3 regions of the Acidovorax sp. FG60 genome follow, and region 1 is predicted to be linked to each of the others. Evidence: predicted binding sites of a transcription regulator. Region 1 holds the regulator's gene; each other region holds the start of a gene.
What was found. The regulator HrcA, encoded in region 1, represses chaperone genes, less so after heat shock. The targets are predictions, from matches to a motif close to TTAGCACTCNNNNNNNNNGAGTGCTAA.

Region 2: rpoH (RNA polymerase sigma factor RpoH) is a predicted target of HrcA. The motif match lies at 1,513-1,539, and genes of this name have one in related genera.
Region 3: ACODS0_RS14690 (co-chaperone GroES) is a predicted target of HrcA. The motif match lies at 3,430-3,456, and genes of this name have one in related genera.

What each region holds. Positions count from the first base shown of each region.
Region 1 is NZ_JBMDJC010000009.1:226,905-231,965, forward strand. Features, by position in the region: gene recN (DNA repair protein RecN) at 1-373, opposite strand, end outside; gene ACODS0_RS15635 (NAD kinase) at 376-1,272, opposite strand; gene hrcA (heat-inducible transcriptional repressor HrcA) at 1,301-2,305, shown strand; tRNA gene ACODS0_RS15645 (tRNA-Ile) at 2,357-2,433, shown strand; tRNA gene ACODS0_RS15650 (tRNA-Arg) at 2,640-2,716, shown strand; gene greB (transcription elongation factor GreB) at 2,795-3,361, shown strand; gene ACODS0_RS15660 (RelA/SpoT family protein) at 3,433-5,061, opposite strand, start outside.
Region 2 is NZ_JBMDJC010000001.1:483,615-488,675, forward strand. Features, by position in the region: gene ACODS0_RS02185 (hypothetical protein) at 1-441, shown strand, start outside; gene cutA (divalent-cation tolerance protein CutA) at 512-859, opposite strand; gene rpoH (RNA polymerase sigma factor RpoH) at 1,570-2,511, shown strand; gene ACODS0_RS02200 (Bug family tripartite tricarboxylate transporter substrate binding protein) at 2,628-3,665, shown strand; gene ACODS0_RS02205 (SCO family protein) at 3,799-4,416, opposite strand; gene cyoE (heme o synthase) at 4,425-5,061, opposite strand, start outside.
Region 3 is NZ_JBMDJC010000009.1:29,098-34,158, reverse strand. Features, by position in the region: gene ACODS0_RS14710 (ABC transporter ATP-binding protein) at 1-471, opposite strand, end outside; gene ACODS0_RS14705 (ABC transporter permease) at 471-1,259, opposite strand; gene ACODS0_RS14700 (mannose-1-phosphate guanylyltransferase/mannose-6-phosphate isomerase) at 1,279-2,775, opposite strand; gene ACODS0_RS14695 (DUF2304 domain-containing protein) at 2,780-3,151, opposite strand; gene ACODS0_RS14690 (co-chaperone GroES) at 3,544-3,834, shown strand; gene groL (chaperonin GroEL) at 4,012-5,061, shown strand, end outside.

The DNA of each region.
Region 1 (5,061 bases):
CAAGCAGGCTGTCTCCCAAAGTCCGCAGCTGGGCAGCAGTGGCTGGGGTGCCATTGATCCAAGCCCTGCTTTTGCCCTGAGAGTCCACGGTCCGACGCAAAAGCAACAGCTCATCAATGTCAAAACCCGCGTCCTCGAGCCATGGCTGGAGATGGGGTGGGCAATCGAACTCAGCGCAAAGATCCGCTTTGTCAGCGCCTTCGCGAACCACACCTGCATCGGAGCGTGCGCCCAAAACGAGTTGCAGTGCATCAATCAGGATGGATTTCCCAGCGCCTGTTTCTCCCGTCAGCACGGTGAAGCCGGAACTTAGGTCAAGTTCAAGCGCTTGAACGATCACAAAATCGCGCAGGGTAATCCGCCGGAGCGCCATGGTCAGGAGCCCCCTTCGTTCCAGCGCAATTTTTTGCGCAGGGTGGCAAAGTAGTTCCAGCCTTGAGGATGGAGAAACCGCACGCAGTGCTCTGACCTTTTCACCAGAATGCGGTCACCATGTAGCAGTGAGGCCAGTGACTGCATGTCAAAGTTGGCACTGACATCCCGGCCACTCACAACCTCAACCGCCACCTCGGTGGCATCCGACAGAACAATCGGTCGGTTGGAGAGCGTATGAGGGGCGATGGGCACCAGCACCCATCCAGGAATGGAGGGATGAAGCATGGGGCCACCGGCTGACAGCGAATACGCCGTTGACCCTGTGGGTGAGGCGATGATGAGCCCGTCTGCGCGTTGGTTCGCCACAAATCGGCCGCCGACCTCGACCCGCAATTCCACCATGCCTGAAGTCGCGCCTCGGTTCACAACGACATCGTTCATCGCGAGGGCTTCGAAGACGACGCGCTCGTCGCGCACGACCGTTGCGTGCATCAGCGGTCGCAAGTCTTCCTCGTATTCGCCCTGGAGCATGGGGGGCAGAGTGGCCTGATAGGTATCGAAAGGAATGTCGGTGATGAAGCCAAGCCGTCCCTGGTTGATGCCGATCAGGGGCGTCCCAAACCGGGCGAGCCGCCGACCTATGCCCAGCATGGTGCCGTCGCCTCCGACCACCAGGCCCAGATCGCATCGACTGCCTATCTCGTCTACATTCAGGACTGGATAGTGTGTGAGCCCGGTGTTGCTTGCGGTCTCAGCTTCCAGCATCACTTCGCAACCCTGGCGTTCAAGAAAATGGGCGATGTCTTCCAGGGCCTGGCGGGAGCTTTCACCGATGGAGCCCGCCGAAGAAGCTTGGTACTTGCCTATCAGTGCGACATGGCGGAAATTGGACGTCATCGCGAAATTACATCATTAAAATCATTCCATGCTCGATGACCGTGCCAAGTTGTTGCTCAAAGCGCTGGTCGAGCGCTACATCGCCGATGGGCAGCCCGTCGGATCCCGCACGTTGTCGCGCGCGTCTGGGCTGGATTTGTCTCCAGCCACTATCCGTAACGTCATGGCGGATCTGGAGGAGTTAGGGCTGATCGCGAGTCCCCACACCTCAGCCGGTCGCATTCCTACTGCACGAGGTTATCGGCTGTTTGTGGACACCATGCTGACAGTGCAGCGGGACCCTCTGACCCCTCCCCAGCTTGCGCCCGAACAGCCGCAAAAGGTGATCGCCAACGCTGCCCAGTTGCTATCCAATCTTTCTCAGTTCGTCGGTGTCGTTATGGCACCACGCAGAACATCGGTCTTCCGCCATATTGAGTTCTTGAGGCTGTCCGAGCGGAGATTTTTGGTCATCATCGTTTCGCCCGAGGGCGACGTTCAAAATCGAGTGATCTTCACGGACGTGGACTACTCCCAGTCGCAACTCATTGAGGCTTCCAACTTTCTGAACGCGCATTACGCGGGGCTTGCGATGGAGCAAGTGCGTGAGCGCCTGAAATCTGAGGTGGATGTGCTGCGCGGCGAGATCGCTTCGCTCATGCAGGCTGCGGTGAATGTGGGGTCTGAGGCTTTGTCCCAAGCGCAGGACGAGGTCGTGATTTCTGGTGAGCGCAACCTGCTGGCGGTCAGTGATTTCTCCAGCGACATGGGCAACTTGCGACGTGCTTTCGATCTGTTCGAACAGAAAACCCAGATTCTGCGGTTGCTGGATATCTCCAGCCAGGCCGAGGGAGTGCGCATCTACATTGGCGGTGAAAGCCATGTCGTGCCTTTTGAGGAGCTGTCCATCGTCAGTGCTCCGTATGAGGTAGACGGCAAAGTGGTCGGGACGCTGGGCGTGATCGGCCCCACGCGCATGCCATATGACCGGATGATTCAGATCGTGGACATCACATCAAAGCTGGTGTCCAACGCACTCAGCCATCGCAAGTAAAGCCCCTACAATACGGCGCTTGCCCCGTTGTATAGCGCTGGAGCATGGCTTGGGGCGTTAGCTCAGTTGGTTAGAGCAGAGGACTCATAATCCTTTGGTCGTTGGTTCAAGTCCAACACGCCCTACCACCCATTCATTCGAATGGGCGATCATCACGATCACGGCCAGTTTTCTTGTCGCAATGTGCGCCTTTCTTCTTTTGGAGTCTCTGGAGTGCATTACAATTGCGGCTTGCGTTGAATTGAGCTTTTGCTGATCAGGCCCATGTGGCAGGTGATAGTAAAAATGTTGATTTCAGGGGTTGCCAAGAAATCATGCTATAATTCGAAGCTTAGCGGCTGTAGCTCAGCTGGATAGAGTACTTGGCTACGAACCAAGGGGTCGTGGGTTCGATTCCTGCCAGCCGCACCAATGTTTAAAGCCTGCAATCGAAAGATTGCAGGCTTTTTCATTTGTCAAAGCGTTTCTCGCTGACGGGGGAGATCTTCCATGAGCAAGGCCTTTACCAAAGAAACCGATGCTTCCGACGAGGATGAATTGGTGTTGCCTGCGTTGCCTGCGGGCGGCAAGAACTACATCACTCCGGCAGGATACGCGCGCCTGCGTGATGAGTTGCTGGACCTGATTGACAACGAGCGGCCCAAAGTGGTCGAAGCCGTGCACTGGGCTGCCAGCAACGGTGATCGGTCTGAAAATGGCGACTATCTCTACGGCAAGAAACGTTTGCGAGAGATTGATCGGCGCATCCGCTTTCTCACCAAGCGGCTCGAGATTGCCGAAGTGGTGGATCCCAGCCTGCATGCGGGCAGCAATCAGGTGTTTTTCGGCTCCACAGTCACGTACATCGATGACGAAGGTATAGAGCGCACGATCACCATCATGGGCATCGATGAGGCAGACAGCCGGGAATCGCAGGTGAGCTGGATCTCGCCGGTGGCGCGTGCGCTCTTGAAGGCCCATGTGGGTGACGAGGTGATGCTGCCTACGCCAGGAGGCGTGCGAAGCCTTGAAGTGGTGGCAGTGCAGTATCCGCAGCGCGCCGCGCATGCGGACTGAGCGGGGTCCGCAACGCCGCTTTACGCCAAGCCCAGCATGGGTTGATTGCGCCGCTCAGCGCTGTGAAGTGCTTACGTGGCCCGCGGGGTGATGCGTGCAGCGCGAATGACGGCCTGGGTGCGCCGCAAGTTGCGCAGTGCGGTTTCGAGGTGGGTCTGATCTCGCACCGCCACAATGAAGCGCAAGTCCGTGGTGTCGAGGGCCGCCTCGTCATCCATATCCACATGGGTGATGTCAGCTTCTGAATTGGCCAGTTCAGCGGCCACGCGGGCGAGCACACCTTTGCCGTTGGTGACAGTCACCACGACCCCGGTTTCGAACATGCGCGTGGGCTCGTCCGACCAGTCCACCGCAATGAAGCGCTCGCTGTCCTTGTGCTGCAGCCGCTTGGCCACCGTGCAGTGGGCGTTGTGCACCACCAGGCCCTCGCCACGGCCCAGATAGCCCACGATGCTGTCGCCAGGTACTGGGCGGCAACAGGATGCGTACTGCACCGAGGCATTTTCGCTGCCATCCAGAGTTACCGCTCCTTGCGAAAGCGTCTCGTGGGATGTGTAGCGCTCCCGTGTCATGAGCAGCGCATCAGGACGATGGCCGTGTTCGGACATCAGCACCATGAGTCGCTTGGCCACGATGCTGGCGATGCGCCTGCCCAGGCCCAGGTCCGTCATCAGTTCGCTGCGGGTGCGGTTTCCTGTAAAGCGCAGCAGTTTGTCCCACATCGGTTGGGTCTCTGCGTCCTGGGGAGGGAGCTGCTCCAGGCCTTCCGCCCGGATGGCCTGGGTCAGCAGCTTCTCGCCCAGGCCTTCCGATTCGGTCTGTGCCAGCGTTTTCAGGTAGTGCCGGATCTTGGAGCGTGCGCGGCCCGTGCGCACAAAACCCAGCCAGGCCGGGTTGGGCGTGGATACCGGGGCTGTGATGATCTCCACCACATCGCCATTCTTGAGTTCGGTGCGCAGGGGCACTTGCTCATTGTTGATTTTTGCCGCCGTGGTGCGGTCGCCAACGTTGCTGTGGATGGCGTAGGCAAAGTCCACCACGGTAGCTCCGCGAGGCAGGGCCATGATCTGGCTCTTGGGGGTGAAAACGTAGACAGCGTCCGGGAACAGGTCCACCTTGACATGGTCCCAGAACTCGGCGGCATCGCGGGTCTCGTTCTGGATGTCCAGCAGGGACTGCAGCCACTTGGTCCCTAGTCGCTCGGCCGATGTGCCATCGCCGTCCTGCGCCTTGTACAACCAGTGCGCGGCCACACCAGCCTCGGCGATGACATGCATCTCGTCCGTACGCATCTGGAATTCGATGTTCACGCCGGAAGGGCCCACCAAGGTGGTGTGCAGGGATTGGTAGCCATTGAGCTTGGCGATGGCGATGTGGTCCTTGAACTTGCCAGGAACCGGCTTGTACATCTGGTGGAGCACGCCCAGGGCGGTGTAGCAGTCTGTCACCGTGGGTACGATCACCCTGAATCCGTAAATATCGGTGACCTGGGCAAAACTCAGGTGCTTGAGGTCCATCTTCTGGTAGATGGCGTACAGCGTTTTCTCGCGGCCGGCAAGGCGGACCTTCATACCGATCTTGGAGAAGGCGGTGTCCACCTCGGCCTGAACCTTTTGCACCAGATCGCGCCTGCGGTTGCGTGATTTGTTGACTGCCTTGGACAGCGTGGCGTAGCGCCATGGGTGCAGGTGCCGAAAGGC
Region 2 (5,061 bases), on a different contig from region 1:
CAGGACCTGCGCTTTGCCTTCGACCTGGACGGCGACGGGCAGACCGAACAAGTGCCGCTGCTTGCCGGCAACCGGGGTTATCTGGCGCTGGACACCAACCAGAACGCGCGCATCGACAGCGGCCTGGAACTCTTCGGCCCGGACACGGGCAACGGCTTTACAGAACTGGCCCGGCATGACAGCGACGGCAACGGCTGGATCGATGAGGCCGACCCGGTCTTCCATCAGCTGCGCGTGTGGACCCCGAATGCAGATGGCAGCGGTAGCCTGCAGACCCTGGAGGAACTGGGCGTGGGCGCGGTGCAACTCACCGCCCAGGCAACGCCCTTCGCCCTGCGCACGGCGGACAACCACAGCCTGGGCGCCGTGCGCTCCACCAGCATCTACCTGCGAGAAAACGGCAGCGCGGGCACGGTGCAGCAGATCGACCTGAGCGTGTGATCGCGATCCAAGAGTTTGAGCGACCCGTACCAGCGGCCGAGACGTCCGCAAACTGGGGAATGCCCAAGCTTCAGGCCAGCACCGTAGCGTGGGCCACCTGCGCATCCACCCAGTCAGCATATTCCGCAGACCCCTGCAGCGCGTGCGTGACCAGCTGCGGCAGCGCATAGGGATGCTGCGCCCGCAGCAGCGCCAGCAGCGGGTGCAGCGCACGGGGCACGGTCTTGCACACCAGCCGGAGCTCGCGGTCCTCCTGCAACGCGCCCTGCCAACGAAAGTAGGCCGTGATGGGCTCCACCTGCACACAGGCCGCCAGCCGCGCCTGCAACACCAGCTGTGCCAGCCGCCGCGCTTCCGCTTCGGTGGCCACCGTGGTAGTGACAACGAGAATGTCGCAAAGTGCGGTCGGCTCAGTCATGCGCGTCTCCCGAAGGCGTTGGGCGGTGCAGTCTGCCATAGCGGGGGATGCAATGCCAGCGGCGCGAAACCGCCAGGGATCCTCTGTACGAATCGAGCGGTAAGTGTGCGCTGCGGATCAGGAGGGGCTGCCAGGCGCAAGACGCAGCAATAGCCGTAGCTATTGCGAGTACTTGCAACACCGCAGACCACGCGAGTCCGCAGATGCACACGGTGCGGTGATTCGTGCAGAGGGTCCCTAGGGATGTCCTGCACAACCCTCGCGAGGCGGTGGTAGTGCGGATCGGGTGGGGCGCAAGGCGTCTTTTGGCAGCCAATAGACGGGCTATTGGCAAGAAAAGCAACGCAGCGAAACGCCCGGGGCCGCGTATCACAGACCATAGGGAGTTATGCAGGTCATCCCTAGATCATGAAAACACTGTTCTATTTGTCGCAACAATCGGAAAAACTTGGCTACAAAGGGCTGGAACCCTGAACCCAGAACGCGCTCTGACAACGAAATACTGCGTTCATCGCGGCCTCTGCAGCCATAAAATTTCTTTTTGAATCAATGGCTTAGCAGAACCATCCAACCATATCGCGTTCGGATTCCTGGGCCAATGGTCCAGGCGACAGGCAGGCAGCATCGCCCACAACCGGAGGGGAACTCCTGGCTTAGCACTCTGTCCTATGGAGTGCTAATATCATGGCTTAGAGGAAAGGATTCCCGGAATGAACATTCAATCTGGAACCGCTACGACGACTTTGGCGCCCGCCAACCCCTGGGCGCTGGTGCCCCCATTGGGCAACCTGGACGCGTACATCTCCGCCGTCAATCGCCTGCCGCTGCTCACGCACGAAGAAGAGCAGACCTACGCTCGGCAGCTCAAGGACAACAACGATCTGGACGCCGCCGGTCGGCTGGTGATGTCGCACCTGCGTCTGGTGGTTTCGATTGCGCGCCAGTACCTGGGCTATGGCCTGCCCCATGGCGACCTGATCCAGGAAGGCAATGTGGGCCTGATGAAAGCCGTCAAGCGCTTTGACCCCGACCAGGGCGTGCGTCTGGTGAGCTATGCCATGCACTGGATCAAGGCCGAGATCCACGAGTACATCCTGAAAAACTGGCGCATGGTGAAGGTTGCCACCACCAAGGCGCAGCGCAAGCTTTTCTTCAACCTGCGTTCCATGAAGCAGGGGTTCAAGGCCGATGCGTCTGCCGCTGATGCGGCCACACACCGCGATACGCTGTCGGACCACGAAATCGACACGGTGGCTGCGCAGCTCAACGTCAAGCGCGAGGAAGTCATCGAGATGGAAACCCGCATGTCGGGCGGTGATGTGCTGCTGGACCCCGCACCCTCCGACGATGGCGAACAGGCTTTTGGGCCGATTGCCTATCTGGCCGACGCCTCGCACGAACCTACGGCCATGATCGAGTCGCGCCAGCGCGATGCCCTGGCCACCGATGGCATTGCCACGGCGCTGGACAGCCTGGACGGCCGCAGCCGCCGCATCGTGGAAGAGCGCTGGCTCAAGGTCAACGATGACGGTACGGGCGGCATGACGTTGCACGAGCTGGCAGCTGTGTATGGCGTGAGCGCCGAGCGCATCCGGCAGATTGAAGTGGCTGCAATGAAGAAGATGAAGAAGGCTCTGGCGGAGTACGCCTGAGCCTGAGGGCGGCGGGGTTAATATCCCCGGCTGCAGAAGTTGCCTCACGGGGCCCCAGTTCTGGGGCCCCGTGTCGTTTTGGCCCCTGAATGTTCTTGTTGAGGAGACCCCTTCCCATGTTGTCGTCACGTCCTGTTGTTTCTCGCCGTGCGTCTACGCTGCTGATTGCCCTGGCAGCCGCCTCCCCCTGGGCTCTCGCCCAGAACGCCGCCAAGCCCGGTGCCGCAGCAGCCGCCGCGCCCCTGGCATGGCCCACCAAGCCGCTCAAGATCATCGTGGGCTTTCCGGCCGGGTCTTCGCCCGACCTCACGGCGCGCACGTTCAGCGAGCCGCTGTCCAAGGCCCTGGGCCAGCCGGTGATCGTGGAAAACAAGGTGGGCGCAGGCGGCAATATTGCGGCTGATGCCGTGGCCAAAGCGCGTGATGACCACACCATCGGCCTGATGATCAACGGCAACATGACCATTGCCAAGCTGCTGAACCCGGCCGTGCCCTACGACCCGCTCAAGGACCTGGCACCGCTGAGCCTCATCGGCACATCGCCCCTGATCCTGACAGCACCCGTGAGCCAACCCGGGGTGCCCGCCAACAGCAGCGCCCGCGACTTCTTTGTGGCAGCCCGCAATGGCGGCGACAAGTGGAGCTATGGCACGCCCGGCGTGGGCACGGTGGGCCACATTGGCACCGAGTTGCTCAAGTCGCGCAGCAACATCAACCCGGTGCATGTGCCCTACCCGGGCTACCCACAGGTGGCCACCGCCATGCTGGGCGGGCAGTTGCAGATGGCCTTGCTGCCCCCGGCCCTGGCGCAGGCCCAGGTGCGTGCGGGCAAGCTGCGCGCGATTGGCGTGACGTCTTCCGGGCGCAGCCCGCTGGCACCCGATGTGCCGAGCCTGGTCGAGGCCGGCATCAGCAACTTCAACCTGGAAATCTGGAATGCCTTTGCGGCGCCTTCGACCCTGCCCAAGCCCATCCAGGCCAAGCTGGCGGCGCTGATCAGCGAGATTGCGCGCAGCGAAGAGGTGCGCGGCAAGCTGTTCCAGCAGGGCTGGCAGACGGTGGGCTCGTCGCCCGAGGGGCTGGCCAACCGCGTGAAGGCCGACACCAACTTGCTGGGCGGCGTGATCGCGATGCGCGGCATCAAGGCGGAATAAATCTGCGCGACGGAAACGCCGCACGCCTTTGCTGCTAGCAAACATCAACCCGGGTCTGGCCGATGCGCCTGCCCGGGTTTTTTGTTGCAGGTGCTGTCAAACCAGCAGGCGGACTGGCGGGCCCGCAGAAACCTCAGCCCGCCTCGGCCAGCAGTGCCTTGACGTCTGCCGCCAGGGCCTGCGCGCCACTGCCATAGCGGTTATAGATGCGCAGGCGCCCCGCCGTGTCATACACGTAGCTGCCCGCCGAGTGGTCCATGGTGTAACTGGTGGGCGTTTTGCCATCGACCTTCTTGTAGTAGATCTTGAAGTCCTTGGCGACCGCAGCCAGTTGCTCTGGCGAGCCATACAGGGCCAGAAAACTGGGATCGAAATTGGCCATGTAGGCCTTGAGCACTTCCGGCGTATCGCGTTCGGGGTCTACCGTGACGAAGATGCCCTGCAGGCGGTCGCCGTCCTTGCCCAGCATCTTCTTCACCTCGGCCAGCTCTTGCATGGAGGTGGGGCACACGTCCGGGCACTGCGTGAAGCCGAAGAACACCACCACCACCTTGCCCGCAAAGTCCTTGAGGTGTCGCGCCTGGCCGTTGTGGTCGGTCAGCGGGATGTCACGGGCATAGTCCGCACCGGTGATGTCCACGCCACGAAACTCTGCCTTTTTCTCGGAACAGGCACTAAAAATGCCCGCAGCGCTTATAGACAAAGCGCTAACGGCTATCGTTTTAAGAGCACTTCTTTTCAGCATGGTCATGGCGGTCTTCACAGCACGTAGTGGTCCACCAGGAGGGCGGCAAACAGGGCGCTCAGGTGGATGAGGGAAAAGCGGAAGGTCTTGCGCGCGAGCGCGTCCGAATAGTTGCGCCACAGGGCAAAACCGTAGCCGCAGAAGCCTGCGCTCAGCACCACCGCGGCGGCCAGGTAGATCCACGAGCTCATGCCGTAGACGAAGGGCATCAGGCACCCGGCAAACAGGATCAGGGTGTACAGAAACACCTGCAGGCGGGTGAACTCGTTGCCATGGGTCACCGGCAGCATGGGCAGGCCAGACTTGCGGTAGTCCTCCACCCGGTACAGGGCCAGCGCCCAGAAGTGAGGAGGCGTCCACAGAAAGATGATGAGGAACAGGATGAGCGCTTCCGGGCCGACATCGTTGGTCATGGCCGCCCAACCGAGCACGGGCGGCATGGCGCCTGACGCACCACCAATCACAATGTTCTGCGGCGTAAGGGGCTTGAGAATCACTGTGTAGATGACCGCATAGCCCACAAATGTGGCGAACGTGAGCCACATCGTGAGAGGGTTCACCCAGAAGTACAACAGTGCGGACCCCGCAGCACACAACACGGCAGAAAACAGCAGCGTCTGGGCGTTGGACAGCTGGCCTTTGGCCGTGGGA
Region 3 (5,061 bases), 200 kb from region 1:
GGCTACAGCAAAGGCCAATCTTACCTGCATACCACTTGAATAAGTTCGAACCGGTTGATCGATATAATCCCCAATATTCGCAAAACGCACTATCTCAGGCATTAACTCAGTGACTTGATTTATCGCAAGCCCTTGCAATTGACCAGCCATTAGGGCATTCTGCCGCCCTGTGAAGTCGGGATGAAAACCGATCCCTAGTTCCAGCAGTGCGGCCACGCGGCCCTCAATGTGCACGCTGCCGCTGGTGGGCTGCGTGGTGCCGGTGATGATTTTTAGCAATGTGCTTTTGCCCGCCCCATTTACCCCTACGATGCCGACGGCCTCGCCGGGGTTGACGGTGAAGTTGATGTCGCGGAGCACCCAAGTTTTGTCGTGGCTGGGCTTGCCAGTCAACCATTCACGCACACGTGCCCATTTGCCGGGGTAGCGCTTGTAGGCCTTACTGACATTAGAAACAACAAGCTTGCCCATCAGAGTTCATCCACCAGTTCGCCCACGCGCGATAAAAAGAAACGCGCGCCCAGGAGCAGAAAAAACACGGTTAGCACAGACAGTGGCAGCAGGCTGGCAAAGTCGGGCAGGCGGTGGTTCAGAAAGACAGTCTGGTAAGCCACCATCAGGGGTTGCAGCGGGTTGTATTGCAGTACGTTGCGCGCGGCTTCCGGCAGGGAGTCAAACACATACACGATGGGCGTCAGCCAGAACCAGAACTGCACAACGATGCCGGTGAGTTGACCCACATCGCGAAAAAAAACGTTTAATGTGCCGAGAAAAATACCTAGTCCCAGAGTGAAAAGCACTTGTAGCACTAGCAGCGGCACCACCGCTAATAGCGCCCAACCAGGCCAGTGGCCAATGAGGGCAATAAAGGCCAAGTACAGGCCAAAGACAATGGCAAAGTTAATCAACGCCGAAGTCGCCACGATGGCAGGCAGACAGATGCGCGGAAAGTTGGATTTCTTGATTAGGTTGCCATGCTCCAGGAACACGCCATTCAGGCGCCCAAGCATTTCGGCAAACAGGCCCCAAGTGATGACCCCAGCGCACAGGTAGATGCTGAAAGCAAATGGCGTTTGCTCGTGCCCAGCAAGTTGGGGGCGCATTAACTGGCCGAACACCACGGTGTAGATGACGATCATGGTCAGCGGATTGGCAACTGACCAGAAAGCGCCCAATAGGGATTCACGGTATTTGCCGTGGAACTCGCGCATGACGCTGCTCCAGACAAAGCCTCGGTAGCCCCACAGGGCTTTGAGCATGGGTAAGCCGGGCACGGGGTCAGCCCTCCCCTTTGGCGCAGGGGCTCTGTGCGGGCACCACGCGGCCATAGGTATCTTCAAACCGCACGATGTCGTCTTCGTCCAGATAGCTGCCAGATTGCACTTCAATAATCTCAAGGGGCACTTTGCCGGGGTTTGCCAGCCGGTGCACATGGCCCAGTGGGATAAAGGTGGATTCGTTTTCGCCCAGCAGAAAGACTTTGTCGCCATTGGTGACCTGGGCGGTGCCCTTGACCACAATCCAGTGTTCAGCCCGGTGGTGGTGCATTTGCAAACTCAGGCTGGCACCGGGGTTGACCACAATGCGCTTGACCTGGAAGCGCTCACCACTGTCGATGCTGTCGTACCAGCCCCAGGGGCGGTGGATCTTGCGATGCGTTTGTGTCAGGGCGTGGCCCGCTTCACGCAGCTTACCCACGATCTGCTTGACGTCCTGGGTTTGGCGTTTGTCTGCCACCAGGATGGCGTCGGCGGTTTCCACCACCACGATGTTGTCGAGCCCCACGCCGGCCACCAGGCGGCTACTCGAAAGCAGCAGCGAGTTGGAGCAGCCGTGTTGAATGGTGTCGCCCACGTGCGCGTTGCCGTGCGCGTCTTGCTCCCGCACCTGCCACAGGGCATCCCACGCGCCCAAGTCAGACCAGCCAGCCTGCAGCGGCACCACGCAGGCTGGGATGCCCAGGTCGGGGCGGGTGGGCAGCCGCTCCATGACGGCGTAGTCAATGGAGTCTGCGGGGCATGCGCTGAAGGTTTCGGTGGATGGGCGGATGAAGTCCGCATCTTTTTGAGCACCTGCCATAGCGGCCGCGCACGCTGCAAAGATGTCGGGCCGACAACTTTGAAGGGCCTTGAGCCACACGCTGGTGCGCACCATGAACAGGCCGCTGTTCCACAGGTAGTTGCCAGCGTCCAGGTAGCTTTGGGCGCGCTCTAGGTCGGGCTTTTCGGCAAAGCTGGCGATATGGTGTGCACCGCCCCCCTTCATTGATTCGCCGCACTGGATGTAGCCGTACCCAGTCTCAGGCCTGTCGGCCACGATGCCAAAGGTCACCATGGCGCCGCCGCTGGCAATGGCAAACGCTTGCTCGATGGCGTTGTGAAACGCGGGCAGGTTGGCTATCACATGGTCAGCGGGCATGGCCAGCAGCACCGGGTCCCCGCCTTCGGCCTGCGCTTGCAAGGCGGCCAGGGTCAGCGCGGGTGCTGTATTGCGGCCCGCAGGCTCCAGCACGATGCGCGCGCCGTGTATGCAAGCCTCCATCAGCTGGCTAGCCGCCAGAAAGCGGTGCTCTGCGTTGCAGACCAGCACCGGCGCCTTCGCCACGGGGATTTGGTTCAGCCCTTGCAGGCGCAGGGCCGTGTCTTGGAGCATGGTGCGCGCACCGGCCAAGGCCAAAAACTGTTTGGGATAGGTTTCACGAGACAGTGGCCACAGGCGCGTGCCGGAGCCACCGCACAGAACCACGGGCAACAACAAATTCAGAGATTCAGTCATAAGGCTAGAGCGGGTCTTGATCTTGAGGGGCCTCGGTTGGCTTTTGAAGAAGGTCGGCCTCCAACAGTGCCAACCGCTGGTTCAACCGGCGCACATCGCGCTCAATGCGGGTATTGACCATGTCGCTGTGCAGGGCCTTGATCAGCAAGACCATGCACACCAGCAACAGCAGCAGCGTGGGGGGGTAGCTCACGCCCAGCAGCAGAGCCAGCCAGTCGATCAGCCCGGGCGATGCCCCCAGCACAGCCGCAGCCCCTGCCACCACCACCCAAAACAGGCCGTGCATGACGTACAGATGATCTCTGCGGATCAGATACAGAATCAGCGCAGCAAGGCCAATGCCCATTAGCGCGGTTGTGAATTGCAAAGACACCATCAGATTCCTGGACGGGTAAGGCTCTGCGCACCCACATCACAGATATATGTATACATATATGTATGCGAGCTGAGAGCAAGAAGAGATGGTTGGGCCATTGCAACCCCGGGAGTTGCGCACGCGCGCTTGACGCAAAACCCACCAACACACGTCCTAAAGATTGTAGGTGCTTGGTCGTTACACACTGCTGCGAAGCCCCCCATTCAGCGGTTCGAACCGTAAGCAAATATCTCAGACGTGCATCCGGGCTCTTGAAATGGGCCGGAATGCCCGTATCATTAGCACTCACCGCAGACGAGTGCTAACACCGCCTCGGCTGCCGGAAGTTTGGTAGCGCCTGGGGCTCCAGGCGCTGAGTACGTCAGCTTTTTACTGAAAACAGGAGCATTGCAATGAACCTTCGCCCTCTGCACGATCGCGTGATCGTCAAGCGTATCGAAAGCGAAACCACGACGGCCTCCGGCATCGTGATCCCTGACAACGCCGCTGAAAAGCCCGATCAAGGTGAAGTGCTGGCCGTCGGCCCCGGCAAGAAGAACGACAAGGGCGACGTGATCGCCCTGAATGTGAAGGTCGGTGACCGCGTTCTGTTCGGCAAGTACTCGGGCCAGACCGTCAAGGTCAACGGCGATGAGCTGCTGGTCATGAAGGAAGACGATCTGTTCGCAGTTGTGGAGAAATAAAGCTACTGCGCAGGCGCCAGGCGCCAGGCGTCGTTGCGCGGTGCTCGCAATCCTCACGTACAGGAAGTACGTTCCGGTTGCTGCGCTCCGTGCGCCTAGCCTGACACCTGCTCGCTACGCTTTCTTTCCCCACAACCCGTTATCCGTTTAACGATTTTCAGAATTTAGGAGCCAAACATGGCAGCAAAAGACGTAGTTTTCGGCGGCGAAGCCCGCGCACGCATGGTTGAAGGCGTGAACATCCTGGCCAACGCGGTCAAGGTGACTCTGGGCCCTAAGGGTCGCAATGTGGTGCTGGAGCGCTCGTTCGGCGCCCCTACCGTGACCAAGGACGGTGTGTCCGTGGCCAAGGAAATCGAACTCAAGGACAAGCTGCAGAACATGGGCGCCCAGCTCGTGAAGGAAGTGGCCTCCAAGACCAGCGACAACGCTGGTGACGGCACCACCACCGCCACCGTGCTGGCCCAGGCCATCGTGCGCGAAGGCTTCAAGTACGTGGCCGCTGGCATCAACCCGATGGACCTGAAGCGCGGTATCGACAAGGCTGTGACGGCCCTGGTTGCCGAGCTGAAGAAGGCTTCCAAGCCCACCACCACCTCCAAGGAAATCGCCCAAGTGGGTTCGATCTCCGCCAACTCCGACGAAACCATCGGCAAGCTGATCGCTGACGCCATGGACAAGGTTGGCAAGGAAGGCGTGATCACCGTGGAAGACGGCAAGTCGCTGGACAGCGAACTGGACGTCGTGGAAGGCATGCAGTTTGACCGCGGCTACCTGTCGCCCTACTTCATCAACAACCCAGAAAAGCAATCCGCGATTCTGGACAACCCCTTCGTGCTGCTGTTCGACAAGAAGATCAGCAACATCCGCGACCTGCTGCCTACGCTGGAGCAAGTCGCCAAGGCTGGCCGTCCCCTGCTGATCATTGCCGAAGAAGTCGAAGGCGAAGCCCTGGCTACGCTGGTGGTCAACACGATTCGCGGCATCCTGAAGGTTGTGGCTGTGAAGGCTCCAGGCTTTGGCGACCGTCGCAAGGCCATGCTGGAAGACATCGCCATCCTGACGGGCGGCAAGGTCATCGCTGAAGAAGTGGGCCTGACGCTCGAAAAGGTGACCCTGGCCGACCTGGGCCAAGCCAAGCGCATCGAAGTGGGCAAGGAAAACACCATCATCATCGACGGCGCCGGTGCTGCTGCTGACATCGAAGCCCGCGTCAAGCAAGTGCGC